DNA from 2 places in the Colwellia sp. MB02u-9 genome. Region 2 is predicted to be linked to the other one. Evidence: riboswitches for the same ligand, from Rfam matches in the RefSeq annotation. Region 2 holds a riboswitch; the other holds the start of a gene.
The links. Region 2 has a riboswitch for cobalamin ahead of H4J65_RS01980 (ABC transporter ATP-binding protein). Riboswitches for the same ligand answer to the same signal wherever they lie in the genome.
Positions count from the first base shown of each region.

Region 1: linked by a shared signal. The riboswitch ahead of H4J65_RS13475 (TonB-dependent receptor domain-containing protein) and the one ahead of H4J65_RS01980 (ABC transporter ATP-binding protein) in region 2 are both predicted to bind cobalamin.

Region 1 is NZ_JACGVF010000097.1:80,649-91,247, reverse strand. It holds gene H4J65_RS13490 (ABC transporter substrate-binding protein) at 100-5,757, opposite strand; gene H4J65_RS13485 (cobalamin-binding protein) at 5,759-6,568, opposite strand; cobalamin riboswitch at 7,050-7,245, shown strand; gene H4J65_RS13480 (hypothetical protein) at 7,408-7,827, shown strand; cobalamin riboswitch at 7,850-8,024, shown strand; gene H4J65_RS13475 (TonB-dependent receptor domain-containing protein) at 8,079-9,932, shown strand; gene H4J65_RS13470 (phosphotransferase enzyme family protein) at 10,069-10,599, opposite strand, start outside.
Region 2 is NZ_JACGVF010000067.1:3,916-14,514, reverse strand. It holds gene H4J65_RS01995 (efflux RND transporter permease subunit) at 1-2,773, opposite strand, end outside; gene H4J65_RS01990 (efflux RND transporter periplasmic adaptor subunit) at 2,773-3,831, opposite strand; gene H4J65_RS01985 (M13 family metallopeptidase) at 4,485-6,551, shown strand; cobalamin riboswitch at 6,742-6,884, shown strand; gene H4J65_RS01980 (ABC transporter ATP-binding protein) at 7,086-7,973, shown strand; gene H4J65_RS01975 (iron ABC transporter permease) at 7,976-8,977, shown strand; gene cobO (cob(I)yrinic acid a,c-diamide adenosyltransferase) at 8,983-9,588, shown strand; gene H4J65_RS01965 (cobalamin-binding protein) at 9,625-10,518, shown strand.

The DNA.
Region 1 (10,599 bases), on a different contig from region 2:
TAGATAAATTTTTACTACGACTTTTACCCGACAACTTACTGACAGTACTTAAAATTCAATGAGTTATGTCTGCTGTGTCTTTTATGTTGGTTGATTAGTTTATGAATAAATATTAATGTCCTTCAGTAGTTCGGCCGCATCGTCAAATTCATAAACTTCAATTTTTGCCCTAATGTCTTTTAGTGCTTGGTGATAGCTTTGCTGTTGGCTCATTGCTAGCAAGGTATGAATGCTATCAATAGCGGCAACATCACAATGTTCTACATCAATAATCAATTGCGCCATAAGTGCTTTGCAGGCTGACACATTGAACTTTATATCAGCAGGCTCTTGATGCTCTAGCGGTGCTAGCGCAAGTTCAATACGACTAAGTTCATCTTGGCACTGTGTTAACAGTAGTGGTTTTATATCACGCTGGATAGCGTTGTTTTCTAGCTGCTGGCAAAGCGCGTAAAGTGCTGTTGCGCCAATATTGCCAGCGACACCTTTTAAGGTATGTGCCAGTAATTCTATTTGAGCAAAGTCATGGTTGTTTAATGCCACGGAAATGGGTGCCATAGCATTTGCATAGTTAGTTTTAAATTTAAGCAATAAGCGTAGATACAAGTCGTGATTATTTTGCGCTATCGCTAAACCTGCTTTTATGTCGATGCCGTCGAGTTCAGGAATAGCCATTTGCTGATTTTTATCAGCTAATGGCTGAGCTCTATCGTCTGTTGTCCTCGCTATTTTATCTAACGTATTGGCATTATTTGTATTATTTGTACTCTTGGGTCTCACCCACTTTGTCAATTTGACAAATAGTTCATCGGTATTGATGGGTTTGCCAATATGTTCATTCATGCCTGAGTCTAAGGCTTTTTGACGATCGCCCGCCATGACATTAGCGGTCATCGCTATGATAGGTAAATCGATAAATCGTGGGTCTTGACGTAATTCTCGTGTGGTGGTGTAGCCGTCTTTAATGGGCATTTGGCAGTCCATTAACACACAGTCAAAGTGCTCATGGTTAAGGCGGTCTATGGCTTCTTGGCCGTTATTGGAGACCACCACTTCAATACCATGATGAGTTAATAACTCAGTCGCTAATTCTTGATTTATTTCATTATCTTCTACCAGTAATATTCTTGCACCCTGAAGTGTATTTATGGCCAAGGGGACTTCACGCAGGGAAGCATTATATGGCTCACTACGCAGGTTTTCCTGAGCCAAAGCTAGCAATAAACTGTCGAGTAAATTAGACGAGGTTATGGGTTTACAAAGTGTGGAGTATTGCTCATTACCTTTAAGTGCAAGCTCCGACATTTTTTGCTTGTTAGGGAGAATATGTAATATTGGCAAACCTATGCTAGCAGCGAGTATTAAGCCCAAGTCGTTACAGTGTTGATTGTCACTGCAATTGATCAGGTCGAATATTATGACATCAAAAACCTTGTTCTTGTTTTTTAGCTCTGGCAGCGCTTCGGCGACAGAGTTGAAATTTTCGACGATAAAGCCCGAAGACGTTAACATCCGCTGTAAAATAGTTTTATAGATTTTATTGTCGGTGATTAAAGCGATGGTTAAACCTTCAACTGAGGTTAAATTAGTTTTTTTAGCGTTTATATCTTCCGATGACTGGCTTTGGTAGCTAAGGGTAAAATGAAATTGACTGCCCTTATCTTCTTCGCTTTCTAACCATATTTCACCACCCAATAATTCAACAAGGCGCTTGCAAATCGCTAATCCTAAACCGGTTCCGCCATATTTTCGTGTTGTTGAGGCGTCTGCCTGACTGAAGGATTGAAATAATTTTTTTTGTTGCTGCGCATTCATCCCTATGCCAGTGTCACAAATAGAAAATTTTAAGGTAACGTTATCGTCACGCTTACTGAGACATGAAACGTGAATTTTTATTTGCCCTTGTTCAGTGAACTTAGCAGCATTACTGCCAAGGTTAGTTAATATTTGGCTCAGGCGCAGTGGGTCACCAATAAGGTTAATGGGGACGGTATTTTCAACATCAAAAATCAACTCAGTTTGTGTTTCGTTCAGCTTATCGACTAACATCATACTGAGGTTATCGAGAATATCATCTAAGCAAAACGGGATAGATTCAATGTCGAGTTTATTGGCTTCAATTTTTGAAAAATCTAAAATATCATTAACGATACCTAGCAAGGATTCGGCTGCGAGATTGACCTTGGCAATATGATTTTTTTGTTCGGGTGTTAAATCGGTTTTCAATGCTAACGCCGACATACCAATAATAGCATTCATTGGTGTGCGTATTTCATGTGACATATTGGCTAAGAAATTTGATTTAGCTTTAACCGCTTCTTCTGCTAATGCTTTGGCATGAGCCAATGTTTGCTCGGCCATTTTTTGTTCACTGATATCAACAAAGGTACCTAATAACCCGCCAGCGCAACCATCAGCTTTGGCAAAGCTTTTTACCCAATACATGGTGGTATGTTCTAAGCCATCGGCGTAAACCAGTGGTATTTCTTTTCGCACCATGCCCATTGAGTCAATAACTGCCTTGTCTTCTGTTTGGTAGGCTTTTCGGTCTGCTAAGGGCAAATAGGCGAGGTCTAGTACGGTTTTACCAATAATATCTGCTCTTTTAACATTAAAGGTTTGTTCATAGGCTTTGTTAACGTTAGTAAATTTCAAGTCAGGGTCTTTAACAAAAATCGGGTATGGAATGGTATCAGCCAGTGCTTGTTGGAAAAGCAGATGCTCAGCCAATGCCGCGTCACGGTTTTTGCGTTTGGTGATGTCTCGAATAATGGCAACAATAAAGCGATCATTATGAATATCGACGGCGCTAACGGTGACTTCTGCAGAGAATTCACTACCGTTTTTACGTCTACCGTTAAGCTCGATGAGCTTTTTCTCTAGGGTAGGTTCGTGCAATAAGTGGTGAAAAATATGTAAGCTTGTTTCTTCTGGTAATAATCGCTCAATTTTTTCGCCAATAAGCTCAGCTTTTTCGTAGCCAAACATGCTTAATACTTGCGAGTTAACAATGCTGTGCTCTCGATGTTTATCTAACATCAATATAGCATCAGGTGCTGACTCCATTAAGGCGGCAAATTGTGCTTTGGCGGCATTTTTTTGCGTCACATCGATTAAGGTTAACCGCACTTCGGTTAATTTATTATCGTCATCATAAACCGGCAGGGCAGACATCATAGTGTCGATAGTTTTCTTGTCATTTATTTTTACTGGCACTTCACACTCTAAAAGCCGAGATTTAGTCTGAAATATTTGGTGCACGTAATGAGCTGGCGCAACAAAGCTTTGCCAATTTAAGGAGGAAAACGTGCCTCTTGGGCGTTTAAACATTTGTGCGAAGACAAAATTGTGTTTAATAAACTCACCTTGAGCGTTTAAGGTCGCATAAGCCACTGGCGCATGTTCATATAACTGCCACATTGCACGTTCGCGTTGATGTAATTCAGCGGTACGTTGTGCAACAAGTTGCTCTAATTCTGCTTTCGAGTGGCGCATATATTTTGTTGAACGTTGGCCAACCGTGAGTGTAAATACGTTAGACGTTAAGGTTAATAGTAAGGTAATAACAGCAATTAACATCAATTCATTACGCAGTGAACTTACGCCCCCCATGGCTTCATCTGCATTAATTTCGGTTGCAATACCAAAGCCGTACTGATTGTTCCATAACCAAGCACCATAAACGGTGACACCGCGATAGTCGTTATACCCCAAGACATTACTGGCAATTTTATGATCTGTGATCAAGCTAATGTTGTCTGAACGGGCATTATTGATCAATTGGTTTGCCATAAAAGTAAAGGGTAATTGCTGGCTGTTAATCACGGCATCAGGGTTTTTCATGACATTAATCTGTGGGTCTTTAAGTGTGATCATTTGCTTATTTTTGCTGTGTTCTTGAAAATAGTTTAGTGATGATAATTCAGCATCAAAGCGACTTTTTGAGAGCATTTGGCCTAATCGACTGACTAAGTAGCTTTCGCCTGAGGCGCCAATGCGACCTTGCTGTATAATAGTAGAGATTTGGCCACTGACTTGAATGCTAATGGATAATGCCGCAATAACCTGATTTTTTTCATCGAAGATTGGCGTGATCATATACATATTGTATTGATCTATCGTGTTGGCCGAGTGGCTAAGTGAGTGCTTAACACCAGAGTTTATTGAAGGCACAAAACGACTTTTTCCAGCAAAAACAGCAGTGATAATCTCGGGGTGTTGTTGGGCTATTAGGTTAGTTTTACCTAGGCGGTCATTGTCATCAGCGCTAATGTTGATGAAGTCTTGATTAATAACTGAAAAACCTTGGTTTTCAAGACTCGTTTGGCGCAAGTATTGGCTAATATTTTGCTGTGATTTTGTTTTGATGAGTGTGTCGTTTAACTGGGATTGCAACAGTAAGCTTTTAGTGAGATTAACTAATGTCTCATCTTTAGCTATTTGTTTTAATAAGTTTTCTTGCTCACTTAGCCAATCATTTAGTCTATTTTTTGTTGCTTCAACGACAAATTCAAGATTTTTTTTGATATTGGCTTGGCTGATTTTTTCATTGTCTTGCAAGGATAAGTAAATAACACTAAAAATAATGGCGATATTTAATATCGATACGGTATGGACGATAAAGGGGAATTTTTTTGATGCCATAAAGGAGGCTAGGTGTTGTTGACTAACTAATCTTGGTAGCAGCAGTGTTGAAAAAATTAATAACAGTGAAATTATTACCATGACAATAATTAATGACGTACTGCTATTAATGGCAAGTTGTTTAGGAGCAAAGCTGCTTAAGGCGTCTTCTAGTAATAGATTGGTGGGGATGAAAGGCTTATCTATCATGCCCAGTTGATAATAAATTTCAGCTATTTTTTCCATGCGAGTGCGGGCGATTGAGCCAAGAGGAATAAATTTAGCTAAAATTATTTTACTAATTTCGTCAGCTTCAAAAGCTAAGTGGCGATAAGACTTGTTTTGGCTATTATATTTTTCTGCAATTAATTTAATGATTTCTGCTTTATGATTGAGCGCATATTGCCAACCTTTTATGGTTGCTTGACGCATTGCTTGTACACGTTGAGGGTTGTTTTTTACCTCTGACTCACTGGTGAAAAGATTGTCGCCATAAAAATCAATACCGTAGTCTCTTGGGCTAATGGTTAATATATCAATATTTGCTTGGTCAAATTCAAAGGGCTCATTAGTGTCATAAATTAAAATAGCATCGGTTTTACCGGTAATTAACGCTGAAAATCTGTCACTTTGTTCTTGCCAAGTAAAGGCTGACATATCTTGTTCTGCTTGCATAAGCATGGCAGTAATAGGGGCAAAATTTTTCAATCTTGTATCTATCATGATGCGCTTACCAATCAGATCAAATGGACGGGCAATGCGAGAAGATCTTAATGTGGCGATAGTCGCCGGTGAATGTTGAAATATTTGTGCGACAATAACAACAGGTTTGCCATTATTTTTGGCGACAATTAAACTTGAGTCATTGATGCCATAATCGGCCCTGCCGTCGATGACATAATCTTCAATGGGGCTTGAACCTTTGAATTCTCTTAACTCTACCTCTAAGCCCAATGCTCGATAAAAGCCTTGTTCTTTGGCTGCGTAATAGCCGGCATATTGAAATTGATGCAGCCAGTTGAGCTGAATAGAAACTTTATCAAGTTCTTGCCCTAAACCTTGGCCACTAAAAATGAAAGATAAAGTACAGACTATGGTGATTAAGCTGTTTTTAATGCTGAAAAAATTTAACATATTACGCGCGTTCGGCCCATTGTTTGATAATGTTGGCTAGTTGTTCAACACCGTCAGTTAATGCTGCGGGTCCTGGTTGTAAAATATCGGTAGAGTTTATCTCATAGATGTCACCATTTTTTATCGCAGGTATTGCTTGCCAACCCGCTCTAGAGGTAACTTTTTCTTTATCAAATTTACGACCACACCAAGAGGCAATGTAGATATCAGGCTGTTTGGCAATAACATCACTGGGGTTTGCCACAATGCGGTTCTTGGCTAAGGACTGGCCGGAAAACTCTTGATAACAGTCTATACCACCGGCAATTTCTATTAGCTCACTTACCCAGCCAATGCCGGTGATAATAGGGTCAAACCATTCTTCAAAATAAACTTTTGGGCGCACAGGCAATTTGGCTGCTTGTTGTTTAATTTTGCGTAAATTATGTTGTAAGTCGCTGACTAACTTATCGCCTTTTTCTGGTTGACCGATTAAGCCTGATAAGGTGCGTATCATCTGCAAAATTTCACTGACACTGCGATGATTAAAGCAATGCACTTGTATACCTTCTTTGATTAAATCGGCAACAATATCGGCTTGCATATCAGAAAAGGCCAGCACTAAATCTGGTTTTAGTGCGAGTATTTTTTCTGTTCTTGCGGTGATGTAAGCACTTACTTTTGTTTTTTCTTTTCGCGCGCGTTCAGGGCGCATGGTATAAGCTGAAATGCCAATAATGCGATGATCTTCTTCCATCAGATAAAGTGCTTCGGTGGTTTCTTCTGTTAAGCAGATAATTCGTTCTGGCCATTTAGGTTCAGCAACTGGCATTATGTATTTTCCTTGTTGACTCGCTGTTGTCTTACTATCAGTCTTGTTACTAGTATTCGCCTTGCTATGAACTATGTATCGCCATGAGCTAGCTGTTATTAGGCTGAGTACTTTTTACTTTATCAAAAACAGAGACACAATGATTAATTTTTTAATTATCCTAGGGGCTATTATTGGCCGACTCGATGTTAACGCATCATAACTAAGTACTTAATGCGCTAAACTTGTTTGCTATATTTTTCGGCATTATCGGGTGAAAATTGGCTTGAATTGACGCTTTAACGATAAGTTGTTAGTTGTTGAGTTTAACGGCCATGGAGACAAAATAAAGCTAATCAGTTAACTTTTATGCTTAGGAATCCGGTGATATTATTTTGAAAAAGTGAGGATATTTATATTCTTAACAGCCCAGTGAATAAAAAATAAACCTTGCTATTTCGCTCTAGCTGTCGATAATCGCGCCATTAATTAAATAATGTCATATTCAATTTTACTTTTTTATGTTTTGAAAGCGTAATAAAATAAAGCTGGGAATGTGGTGAAAGTCCACAACTGTACCCGCAACTGTAAACAGAGCGATATATTAACCACTAAATCTTTTGGCTAAAAGTGATTTGGGAAGGGATATATCTAGATGCTGTAAGTCAGGATACCAGGTGAATTATGATCATTAGTTACCACGTCGAGCGGGTTACTCGGGCATTGGATATTTTATCTATTTTCATTTATACCACCTCAGTGGTGAAGATGAATTTGCTCGCTATATCGCTAAACCTTATCGACGTTAATCACATATATCGGCCAACTGATGTTGGGTTTGATACTCGTTAGGCGTTGCAATGTTTGATATGAAAGCTGTTAGTCACCCACACTCAGAAAAAATTCAAACGCTTATCTATGGTAAAGTTAAACCATTAAATATCAGCACTTTGGGTAAACTCAAACACTTAACTAAGCATTTAACTAAGCACATGGCTAAAGTTCAGCTGACGGTTAAGGTTTGTTATGTGCCTAATCATCTTCATCAGAAGTTACACTTCAACTCTGCCCATTTTACAGGTGTTGCTATTGCGGCCAGTAAAGTCACCAAACAAATGAATAACCAAGTGCACCAAGCCATGGTTGATATTAATCAACATCGAGAAATACAACTTGAGCGATTAGCTGATGTCTGTCAGCAGCATTTAGTTAGGGATAAAATTTACGACATGATTAATCAAGGTGTCGATACGCCGAGTAATAAGCTGTCAACTCACTAAGACGAAAAAATTTAAACAAGCGACAGTAACTGAACACTTTAGTGACTGTTTTACATAGTAAGTTCGAGGGAAGAAAATGAAATTTTTTCACTGCCCCCGCAACGGTAATCATAGTGTTAAGCGTTTTATTTTTATAAAGATATATTGATAGAAAGCGTGGCCATGTTAGTCCGAGCACTTTAACTTGCATAATTAAACTGCGCTTAAGCGCGGTAATAAAATGGTGCGGAGGGCATCGTTAATGAGGTCATATGAACATTAAACAAAACAATTTTTTCAAAAAATCACTATTATCACTTGCCGTTATCAGTGCTATGTCGACAGCTTTTGTCGCTTCAGCAAGCACCGAAAGTAAGGCAAAAGATATTGAAGTATTAACCGTAACGGCAACCCGTACACACCTAAATATTGACGATGCGCTGACTAGTCAAGTGGTTATTACACGTGCAGATATCGAGCTAGCTAACCCAATTTCATTTTTAGATTTATTATCTACAGTACCCAGTATTGATATTGCCACTAATGGCGGTAGAGGGCAAAACGCCTCAATTTTTATGCGTGGCACCAACTCAGATCATACCTTAATACTGATTGATGGTGTGCGAGTGAGTTCTGCCACATCGGGCGGTACAAATTTAAATACCATTTCGCCAGAGATGATCGAGCGTATTGAAATCGTGCAAGGCCCACGTGCAGCATTGTGGGGCTCAGACGCTATTGGCGGTGTTATTCAAATATTTACTCGTCAGTTATCAGCGGGAGAGTTGTTTGCCGGTGCTAGTTTTGGTACTGACAACTATCAAAAGTATAAAGCTGGCGCAGGTATTAGCCATGGTGACGGCCAAACGACTATCACCGTCAGTAAAGAAGAAAGTGATGGTTATGATGTTCAAGAAGGCGCTGAAACTGATGATGACGGTTACGACTTTACCTCGGTAGCGATTAGAGGTCAGCAAAAAATCACGGAAGATTTTTCAGTAGAGTGGTTGTTATCAAGTGATAGTGGCGACAATGAATATGATGGTTATTATAATGGCTCTGATTTTAACAATCATGCGTGGTTAGTTCGCGGCAATTATGCGACCAGTATTAAAGGTGTAAATAACAAGACCGTTTTTTCTGTTGGCCAAAGTCGTGACAGTATCGACAGCTTAAGTAATGGCCTTTCACAAGGGATTTTTGAAACCCGTCGCAATCAATACTCGATTGTTAATAACAGCCAGCTTTCTGATGATCTGCAAGTTAATATTGGTGTCGATTATTATCAAGACGATGTTTCTAAAAGTAGCATAGTTTTTGACAAAGAAGAAAGAGACACCACAGGTGTTTTTGCCCATACCTTATATACTGAAAATGCATGGACATTTGAAGCGACATTAAGACACGACAGTGTTGAAGATGTTAACTCAGAAAATACTTATAATTTCGGCGTCGGTCATAAAGTTGATGAAGATACTCGCGTGGTACTTAATTATGGTACTGGCTTTAAAGTGCCGACTTATAATGATTTATTCTATCCAGGCTTTGGTACGCCAACACTTGATTCAGAGCTTTCTGAAACGGTAGAGTTGTTTTTCGAAACAAAAATTGCTGAAGTTAACACCAGTGTTAGCTTATACCGTTCAAAAATTGATGACTTAATTGGTCAAAAAGATGGTGTGGCAGCAAACTTCAAAAAAGTTGAAATTAATGGTCTTGAACTCTCAGCCAACTATGCTGGCTTTGGTGGTATGCATGACGTTAATCTTTCTTATACGGATGCCGAAGATCAATCGACAACAGATAATACTGGGCGCTTAAGTTATGAGCAGTTGATTCGTCGCGCGAAAGAAAAATTCAACTATAAATTTGTCACCACAGTGAATGCAGTAGACGTTTACGCAGAATATCAATTTGTTGGTGCAAGAGAAGATGCCGTATTCGGCATTGGTAAGGTTGATTTAGCGAGTTATCAATTAATTAATTTAGGGCTGAACTACGATGTATCTCACAATTTTAGCGTTTCTTCTCGTATTACTAATTTATTAGATAAAGCGTATCAAACGGCGAGTGGCTTCAACAGCCAAGAACGCGCACTTTATCTTGGTATTACTTATCACAACTAAGTTGTATTGACCTGTCGGGAGTTATTATTGCTTAGCGCTTTTGAAAAAGTATTGAAAGCGCTTTTAAAGGAGTGATGAAATAGCCCTGTAAATAAAAAAAGGCACCCTCTATAACACTAGGGTGCCTTTTTTTATACTATGTGTTGGATGTGGGCGCTGATAACACTATGTTAGTTAATAATGCTTCTTGTTGGCAAAACAAGCGATAAAGCTGTAATTGATTTTTTGCTCTGACTAAATTGTGGCTGGCGTAAGTGGTTTTAAAGTACTGATCGCCATTTAAAAAGTCAGTTAAAAATCGAATACTGAGCATAAATGGCATCAATTTAATGCCAAAGATTAAACTTCTGCGTTCAATTTCGCTGAGCGAGCCATTAAAACCTTCAATGTAGGCGTTGGTTAACGCGGTTAATATCTCAAAATTAATGCTCATATTATCGAGTTCAGCGCTATCTTCGGCAATTGACGGACAACAGCTGCGTACCATATCGCCAAAATCATGCATCAGATAACCTGGCATACAGGTATCTAGATCAATCACGGCCACGGGCTGGTTGGTTGCTTTGCTAAAAAGTAGATTGTTAATTTTAGTGTCGTTATGGGTAACACGTAAGGGCAATTTTTTAGTGATTTCAGCAATACTGTCGATAAAAGTTTGCTGAGATTG
Region 2 (10,599 bases):
TGGAGTTCTTGGCAATCAATCCAATTAGCATCACCAAGCCAATTTGTGAGTAAATATTAATAGATGTACCCGTTAAGTAAAGCGCGAAGATAGCTGACGCTATGCCAAAGGGTACGGTGATCATCACGATGATCGCACTATTAATACTTTCAAATTGAGCGGCTAATACCAACAACACGATCAGAAAGGCGAACAGGTAAGTCATGGCAATTTGATTAGACGTTTCTTCAAACGTCAAGGCTTCACCCAAAAACACTAAACCTATGCCAGGCGGTAAGTTGTCGTTGCCAATATCACGCAATTGCTCAACCACATCAGCCATAGATATTTCATCCGGTAGTTCTAGGTCAATTTCGATTGCCCGCCTTTGTGCCTGCCTTTCTAACTCGGCAGCAACACCTTCTTCTGATATGTAGGCAAGACTGGATAATGGCACCAAATTGCCATCGCGAGATTTAACAAACAAATTAGTTAAATCGGAAGGATTACTGGTCGAGCGCCCGCTAGATTGTAAAATTAATGGCACGGCCTGATCACCAATATTTAAATCGGTTATATCATCACCATTGATAGCCGCACGCAAAGTGCTAGAGATATCATTAAAAGGCACACCTAGCTCTTCGGCTCTGCGCCGATCAATATTAATTTTCAATTGTGGTTGAGTTGGCTGATAACCAATTCTGGGGCGACCTAACTCAGGTAGTTTTTCTTCAACAATCTTGCTAAAGGCTTGCGCCGCTTCAAAGATGCGTTCGTAAGTATCACCCGTTAGTGCTAATTCTAAGCCACCGCCTTGCCCTCTAAGGTTTAAACTATTTGAGCCAAAAGCTCGAGCTGGAGCGCCCGGAATGGCCTGCAATTGAGGGCTCATTTCGCTAATAATTTCTTGCTGTGATTTACTTCTATTATCCCAGTGTTCTAATGGTACAGTTATAAAAACAATATTAGGATCCCAACGACCCACCACGGTGTAAATGGAATTAACATCTTCATCTTGCACGTAGGGTAATAATATTTCTTCCATTTTCCGTGCTTGTCTGTCCATATAGTTTAAGCCGGCCCCATCTGGGCCTCGAGCAAAAATACGCACTGAACCTCGATCTTCTGAGGGTAATAATTTATTTTCAATTTCGTTATACAGCGCAGCGGCTGACGCAGCAGCAATGACCGAAATTAATAAGGTTACCCATGCATAACCCAGCGCTAGGCTTAATAAGGCTTTATATTTAGTTAAAACCCAAGTACCGAAGGCACCTAACGTGCGATCGAACAGTACATTTTTTTTATTTTTAACGGGTAGCTTTGCTGTTAGTGCAGGTACCAAACTTAAGGCGACGAATGAAGATATGATAACGGCCCCCGCTAACACGCCACCAAATTCTCTGAATAAGCGTCCCGCTGTTGACGGTAAAAAAGCGATCGGAATAAACACCGCAGCCAATACCGCAGTCGTTGCCACAACCGCAAAAAACACTTCTCTAGTACCTAGTACAGCTGCAGCTCTAGAGCCTAATCCTTCTGCTCTTCTGCGTTGAATATTCTCTGATACCACAATAGCATCGTCGACGATTAAGCCGGTACCTAAGACTAAGGCTAACAAAGTCAGAATATTAATCGAAAAGCCCAGTACCCACATGATCACTAATGCGCCAATGAGCGACACGGGAATAGACAGAGCTGGCACTAAGGTGGCACGAAAGGAGCCTAAAAATAACCACAGTGTGCCTATCACTAATAATACCGTTAAACTTAGCGATAAAATTACTTCATCTACAGAGCCTCGAATAAACTCAGCATCATCAGAGGTGACAACAATATTAAGATCCGTAAAGCGCTTATCAAGATTTTTCACCATAGCTAACACTTCGTCAGAGATCTCTATGGTATTAGAACGCGCCTGACGCACGATACCTAAACCGACCACCGGCATGCCATCTAACCTGACAATACTTCTTGAGTCAGCCGGTCCAAAATAAACACTCGCCACGTCGCCAATACGCGTATTACCCGACACGACAATACGTTCAATATCTTCAGGGCTAACTGAGTTAGCACTGGCCCGAACAATAAGCTCTTGATCTGCTGATTTAACACTACCGGCTGGTACGTCAAAAGGGGCTAAACGTAAGGCGGCGGCGACATCTGACATAGATAAGTTAAAACTGGTCAGTCTCAATGCATCCACTGAAACCCGCATTACCCTTTGTCTTTCACCATTTAAAGACACGTCAGCGACGCCAGGAATGCTTAAAAACAAAGGCGCTAAATCAACCTCAACCCGCTCGGTGAGTGTTTCCATATCTAAGGTGTCGCTGCTAATCGCTAAACTGACTACCGCTTGAGCGTCACTATCTGCTTTGATAATGGCCAGTCTTTCCACTTCGTCAGGTAAATTTCGCTGCACTCTGCTGACCGACTCTCTGGTTTCATTGGCCGCGTCTTCAAGATTTGTGCCTGGCCTAAACTCAACCCGAATACGAGAGGAGCCCTCTTCACTTGAGGCTCGAATAGATTTAACGCCACTGACTCGCGCAACCGCACCTTCTATTCTGCTGGTTACTTCACTGTCTACGGTTTCTGGCGAGCCACCAGGATAACTGGCCGACACGGTCACCATGGGCCGGTCAACATCTGGTAATTCTCTTATTTCCAAATCATTTATCGCGGCAAATCCTGCTAAAATGATCAGTAAATTAAGCACCATAACCAATACTGGCCGGCGAATAGCTAAGGAAGGTAAATCATTTAATTGCGGCATAGACGGTAATTTCATTATTCGCCCTCAACCTCTTTTACAACATACTCATTAAAAGTGTTCTGTGCTTTTAATGCTTGTCCTTGACGTAATTGCTGCACGCCTTCTACCACCAAAGGCTCGGTTAGGTTAAATTCACCTTCGACTAAAATAGTGCCCCGTAAACGTTCACGAATTTTCACATTAACTCGTGCCGCTTTTTCATCAACCATTTGCCAAACATAAGCCCCCGTGGCACTCCATAACAAAGCGGCTTCAGGCACAGCAATATAATCTTGCCCTGGCACGGTTAAGTTAACGCGAAAGCTCATACCGGGTCGGTAAGTGTCTTGGCTATTATCGAGCAGCGCTCTGACGCGAATAGTTCTATCTTGCTCGTTAATGCGTGAGTCAACTTGGGCGATACTTGCCTCAATAGTCACTAAACGATTTTGCCAAGGTACTAGCTGCACTTGGGGTTGTTGCGACAACAAAGCCAAGGCTATTTCTGGTGCGGTGAAATTGATAAATAATGACCCACGATCGTCTATGGTAGTGATCACACTTTGAAGGTTAACTCTGTCACCTACTTGGATGTCAGTTAGGCCTAACACACCAGCAAAGGGAGCTCGTATAATACGCTCTTCTAAGGCTATTTTCGCTTCTTTAACCGCTACGTTTGCCAACTCGAGTGTGGTGATAGAATCATCTAACTCACTTTGTGATGCCGCACCTTTTTTAATACTTTCTACTAACAGGAGATTTTTTCTCGCCGCATCTTTGAACTCAATTTTGGCTCTTTCCAAGGTAACCGACTGACGTTCGCTATATAACATCATCAATACTTGTGATTTCTTAACTCGCTGACCAGGCTCAAAATTAACCGCAACCACCCTTTCATTGACCGCAGGAAAGAGGGTAACAGATTTAACGGCTTCCGCGGTGCCCACGGCTTCTAAACTATTTTTTTGAGTTTGATAAATGAGTTTTTCAACTATCACCGTTTTTTTATTAGTGTCTTTATCCCCCCAAGACTGGGCAAAAGTTTGGCTACTCATAACAAGTAAGGCGACCAGATAAAATAAACGATTTCGCATAGAATATATTTCTCAATTATCTTCAAGAGGTTAGAGTACGAACATAGACAGTACTCGGATCAATAAAGCTGACGGTAAACAGTAAAGGGTAAAAGGTAAAAATGTAACTGAATGATGACAACTTAAGCCACTAGGGTTATTTAAAGCTCATTAAACTTTGTCCATTAACCCAAGTAAGGTCTGAGCACATAGCTTGCTTAAGTCAATCTGATCTATATTACCCTGACGACTCGCAGCAAATATTTCGTTCGCGGGTTATAAATAGCCATTAAGTTCAACCACATTACTGTTAAATAGGCGCTTAGCATAACAACACTCACTCATCATAAGCGAGCTATTGTAATTTTTCTACTTAGGCTGTTGCAGAATTTTTTAAATTTCTGCTTTTAACAGACAAGTTAACGGCATAATTTTTAACTAAACCATGAAAAAAAATTACAAAGCTCAGCAGTAAAAGGTAAATAGCAAAAATGGTTATTAATACCTTAACCAGAAAACATCTACATATTTTCTGGTGGGTAAACTTTAACATACAAAGATAAGTTAATAATTTGTAGCCAATATTTTATTATCCTAGTAAATCAGCGTGATAGCCTTTAATATATTCTTACTTAAAATAAAAGTTAGTCTACTAAATAAATGGTGAGTATTGAATGAAGAAAATAATAACAACTGCTGTTTGCAGCTCTTTACTATTCATTGCAGCTTGTAATGATAATACCAGCACAAAAAACACGACTGAAGTACCGGTTATGCAAAAAACGGCTTTGGCATCGGGTATTGATAAAGCCACTATGGACTTGTCTGTTCGTCCACAAGACAACTTCTACCGCTACGTTAACGGCGCATGGTTAAACACTCACGAAATTCCGGGTGACAAAACCGCCATTGGCTCATTTTATGACTTACGTGATGAAGCTGACGACAACGTAAAAGCGATTATCGAAGAATTAGCCGCGACTAAAAATCTAAAAATGGGCAGTGATGAGCAAAAAGTGGCTGACTTATTCCGTTCATTCATGGATCTAGATAGCCGTAACACTGCAGGCACAGCGCCAGTACAAACAATATTTGATGACATTAATGGCTTGAAAGATAAAAATGAACTTGCCACTTTCTTTGGTGAAAATCAAAAGATTGGTGTCGGTAGCCCGCTCGCTTTTTATATCAGTGTTGATGCAAAAGACTCCACACGATATGCCACACATATATGGCAAAGTGGTTTAGGTTTACCGGACAGAGACTACTACTTTAATGAAGCCAAACGTTTTGCAGCATTACGCGCAGGTTACCTTGCTCACATTGAAAGCATATTCGATTTAGCGGGTTTAAAAAACGGTAAGGCCGCCGCTCAAACCATTATGGCGCTTGAAACTAAGTTAGCCGGTTTTCATTGGACCAAAGTTGAATCTCGAGACAGTACTAAGCGTTATAACAAATTTAATGTTGCCGATTTAAACACAATAACAGATGCTTTCAACTGGACCGCCTACCTTGCTGCACAAGGTGTAGCCACGCAGAAAGATATCATCATTAACCAACCTTCATTTATTAAAGGTTTTGGTGAAACATTCGCGGCAACATCCTTAACTGATTGGCAGACTTACCTCACTTTTCACACTCTGAGTAATTTTTCCAGCTCACTTACCGCCGAGTTAACCAATGAAAACTTTTATTTTTATTCAAAACAGTTAAGTGGTCGTGAAGAACAGCGCCCACTGTGGAAACGTGGTGTTGCCGTAGTTAATGACAATTTAGGTGAAGTTATTGGTAAAGTTTATGTTGGCCGTCACTTTAAGCCTGAAGCTAAAACCCGTATGACAGAACTGGTTGAAAATTTACGTGATGCTTACGGCGCAAGCATAGACGAACTAGATTGGATGTCAGAGGCGACTAAAAAATCAGCACGTATAAAACTCGCCAGCTTTGATCCTAAAATAGGCTACCCAGATAAGTGGGAAGATTACACCGCACTAAGCATTAAAAGTGACGATTTAGTCGGCAATACAATACGCTCTGGTACGCTTGCTCACCAAAAAGAACTGGCTAAGCTTGGTGGTCCAATTGACCGACAAGAATGGGCGATGACACCTCAAACCGTTAATGCTTATTACAACCCAACTAAAAACGAAATTGTCTTTCCAGCGGCTATTTTACAGCCGCCATTTTTTAATTTAGCGGCAGACGATGCGGTAAACTACGGTGGCATTGGCGCCGTTATTGGTCATGAAATGGGCCACGGCTTTGACGACCAAGGCAGCAAATACGACAGTGAAGGCAACATGCGTAACTGGTGGACTGATGAAGATTTAGCGGCCTTTACCATGCGCGCGGATAACTTAGTGGCACAGTATGGCGACTATGAGGTATTTGATGACTTAAACGTTAATGGCGAGCTAACCTTAGGCGAAAACATTGGTGATTTATCCGGAGTTACTATCGCTTATAAAGCTTATAAAGCTTCATTAAATGGCAAAGAAGCCCCAGTGATCGACGGCTTAACCGGCGACCAACGCTTCTTTATGGGCTTTGCACAAATATGGCGTGGAAAAATGGTTGAAAAATCATTAAGAAATCGCGTAGCAACAGACCCACATTCGCCAGGTGAGTTCCGTGCACTAGGGGCATTATCAAATATGCCTGAGTTTTATAGCGCCTTTGACGTTAAAGCAGGTGACGCTATGTATATCGCTCCTGAGAAGCGCGTTAAAATTTGGTAATATTGGCTTTACTGATGACATAAGAAAAATCACCTTAGGTCTAATTAACGCTTAAAACAAATTGTCAAAATACAGTGACAAAATAAAAAAGGAGCATTAGCTCCTTTTTTTTACGCCGCTTATAGCGCGTCAAATGACGGTTTTTATTGTAAAGCAGCATACTAAGCCGTAAAATCTCATGCCTAATAATCGATACCTTTAGCCAGATGTTTTGTTATTGTCTTGGCTAATTGATAGGGAACACGGTTAAATTCCGTGACTGTACCCGCAACTGTAAATAGCTTTTAATAAAAGTTATAAGTCAGGACACCTAGTATCAACCTATTGTACCAAGCTAATCATGTTAACACCGTGCGGGAATACACGTAAGTTACACTGTCTTTAAGGCATTCGTATCCTATTTTCTGCGCGGTAGTTAGTTTTATTATTCAACATAAGCTTTTGAATTAACCTCTAGGCCGCAATGAAAATATACTCCTTAGTTATTATCCAACACATGCCAAACGTGATTAGCACTAAGCTAGGCTGGCTTTAATGGCAAAATTACTCAGTGTTGAGTCAGTATCTTGGGCTGTTGATAAACAAAGTATTCTTAATAATATTTCATTTGATGTTGCCCGCGGCGATATTATTGGCATTATCGGGCCTAATGGTGCCGGCAAAACCTCACTCCTTAAGTGCATACTAAACCAATACAAAAATTGGCAAGGCGGCATTAAGCTAAAAAATAAAAAAATCAGCGACTACAAACCACATGAATTAGCACAAACATTTGCTTTAGTGGTACAGAACTCGCCGCCCATATTTGATTTAAACGTTTATGATGTGGTTAGAATGGGCCTACTGCCCTATAAAAGCCTCTTTGCTCGTGATAATGATGTCGATAAAAAAGACATTATACTCGCGTTAGAAAAAGTGGGGTTAGCTAGCAGCCAAGCAAAATTTTTTAACACCTTATCTGGCGGCGAACAACAACGGGTATTAATTGCTAAAGCCCTAGTACAAAAAGCAAAAATCTTGGTATTAGATGAACCCACTAATCACTTAGATATTTTCTACCAACATCAAATATTACAACTCGTGAAAGCGTTAAATATTACCGTTATTATGACCATACATGATCTCAATTTAGCCGCACATTACTGTAATCGTTTGTTGCTATTAGATAAAGGCAACTTAGTCAGCGACAATAGTGTTGATCAAGTGCTAAAGCCTGAGCTATTAACCAAAGTTTTTGGTTTACCCTGTTATCGAGATGACGCACAACATTGTGGCGTACCTAGAGTTTATTTCTATCCTGCTGATGATACTTCGGCGGTTAAACCAACTGGGGCAATGAACTCAACTGAGTCAACTGAGTCAACTGAGTCAACTGGGTCAACTGGGTCAACTGGGTCAACTAGTAAAGGTCAACACTCGTGAGTATTCTTGGCAACCGCAAAGGTAAAAATGTCTGGGTATTTTCAGCCCTTATTGCTTTTACCTTATTCTCCATTATTATGTCGATAACCTTTGGGCCAGCAAGCATTACTAGCCTAGATATATTTCAATGTGTGGTTAATCAATGCGCCTCCACTATGCACGACATGGTGATTTGGCAAATACGCATTCCACGTGTTTTGGTGGGTTTAGTGGCCGGCATGGGTTTAGCTTGTGCGGGGGCAATACTGCAAAATGTAACTCGTAACCCACTGGCCGATCCTTATTTATTTGGCATTATTTCTGGCGCAGGCTTAGGTGCTACCATCGCCACTTTAGTGCTCAGTGACCAACAAGCGCTAGCCTTGCCATTGGCGGCATTTCTTGGGGCATTATTTTCTGTGGTCATTGTCTTTGGTATCGCGACCCTACTGCGTAATATGAACCATTTATTATTAACCGGTATTGCGGTGTCGTTCATGCTTGGCTCTATTAGCCACTTTATTCTTTACCTTGGTGACCCTTTTGCCACCAGCCGCGTTATTTTTTGGTTAATGGGCAGTTTAACGCGCGTTGAAATGTTCCACTTTTATTTGATCAGTGCCATGGTATTACTCACTTTACTGACTATTTTTGCCTTACACCGACAAATAGATGCCCTGTTACTGGGCGATGAAAGTGCGGCAAGCCTTGGCGTTAACGTTAACAAACTGCGTTTAATTCTATTAGCTTTATGTGCAGCAGTGACCGCCGCCATCGTAGCTTATTGCGGTGGTATTGGTTTTGTTGGCCTGATGATCCCACATATTGTTAGGCAACTGGTTGGCGTTACCACCATGCCGTTAATTATTGGCTCCGCCTTGGTTGGCGGATGCTTTTTAGTTTGGGTTGATGTTGCCGCGCGCAGTTTGCTGAGTAATGTCGAAATCCCCATTGGCATCATTACTTCAGCCATTGGCAGTATTTTCTTTTTAGCGATCATGTATCGCACACGTAAAACAGGATAAATCACATGACAACAGATACAGATAAAACTCAAAATCATCAAGCTCGTATGCAACGCCTTAAAGAAAAAGTTGATGCCCGCATTGATTCCGCTCAAGAAGAGCGCGGTTTACTTATTGTTATCACAGGTAATGGTAAGGGTAAATCAACATCAGGCTTTGGCACGCTAGCCCGCGCGGTTGGGCATGGCTATAAAGCGGCGGCATTACAATTTATTAAAGGCGATTGGGCCTGTGGTGAACGTAATTTATTAGAAAACAATGGCGTTGAGTTTCATGTCATGGCGACCGGTTTCACTTGGGACACCCAAGACAAGTCAAAAGACATTGCCGCTGCCGTCAGAGTATGGGAAGAAGCAAAACGCTTACTAAAAGATGAAAGTGTCGACGTGGTTTTACTTGATGAATTAACCTACATGCTGTCATTCAAATATTTAGATTTAGATGAAGTGATTGAAGCTATCGTTAATCGCCCCGCTAAACAGCATGTTATTATCACTGGCCGTGCATGTCATCGCAGTATCATTGAACTTGCCGATACCGTCAGTGAAGTTCAGCCGCTTAAGCATGCGTTTGATAACGGCATAAAAGCACAAAAAGGTATTGATTGGTAGCCAATATTGCTGTCATAAAACACAAATGGAATAGTCATGAAATTCAGCCAATACATAGGGATTATATTACTGGGCTTTGCTTATGTTGCGAGCACACAAGCCACAAGTAAAAGTATTGATCAGGCCACGGTTATTGATGCGCCTAAACCTCGCATCATTGCATTATCACCACACATTGTTGAGATGTTGTTTGATATTGGCGCCGGTGACCAAATCATTGCGACGACTGATCACGCTGATTATCCGCTAGCGGCAAAGAAAATACCCAGAATTGGCAGCGCTTTACGTATTCAATTAGAACGGGTCATTGAATTACAACCAGACTTAGTTATCGCTTGGAGAAGTGGTAACCCAAGTGATGATTTAGCCCGTATTAAGCAACTGGGCTTTCGTGTGGTTTACTCGCAGCCTAATAGCTTTGAAGATGTCGCTAAAGAGCTACGCTTGTTTGGGAAACTGTCAGGTCACAGCGCACAAGCTGAAGGTGTTGCGGCTAAGTTTTTATCCGATTTAGCCAATATCAAAAAGCAATATGGTGATAAAAAAGCACTCACCGGTTTTTATGAGGTCTGGTCTAGACCCTTAACCACCATTGCCAAAGGGAGTTGGCCGCAACAGTTTTTAGACGCTTGCAGCATTAGTAATCCATTTGTGGCAGCAAAAGTCCAATATCCACAAGTAAATATTGAACAAATACTGCAAACAAATGTTGATGTTATTATTCAACCCTTATCAAAAAAGCAAGCGGGTAATGATAGTTATGATTGGCAGCAATGGCCGATATTGTCGGCAATTAAACATCAACAAATAATCATCCTTGATGCTGATGTTGTGCATCGAATGAGCACGCGCAGTTTACACGCCCTGACCGATTTATGTCAGCAAGCAGACAAAAGCCGAGCCTACTATCAGCGCATGACAAGTGGATAGTATCTAGTGCTAGCTAATTATTCTAAATACTTATGCTAGATACTTATTCTAAATGTTGTGGTAAATGTTGGCTATAAATAC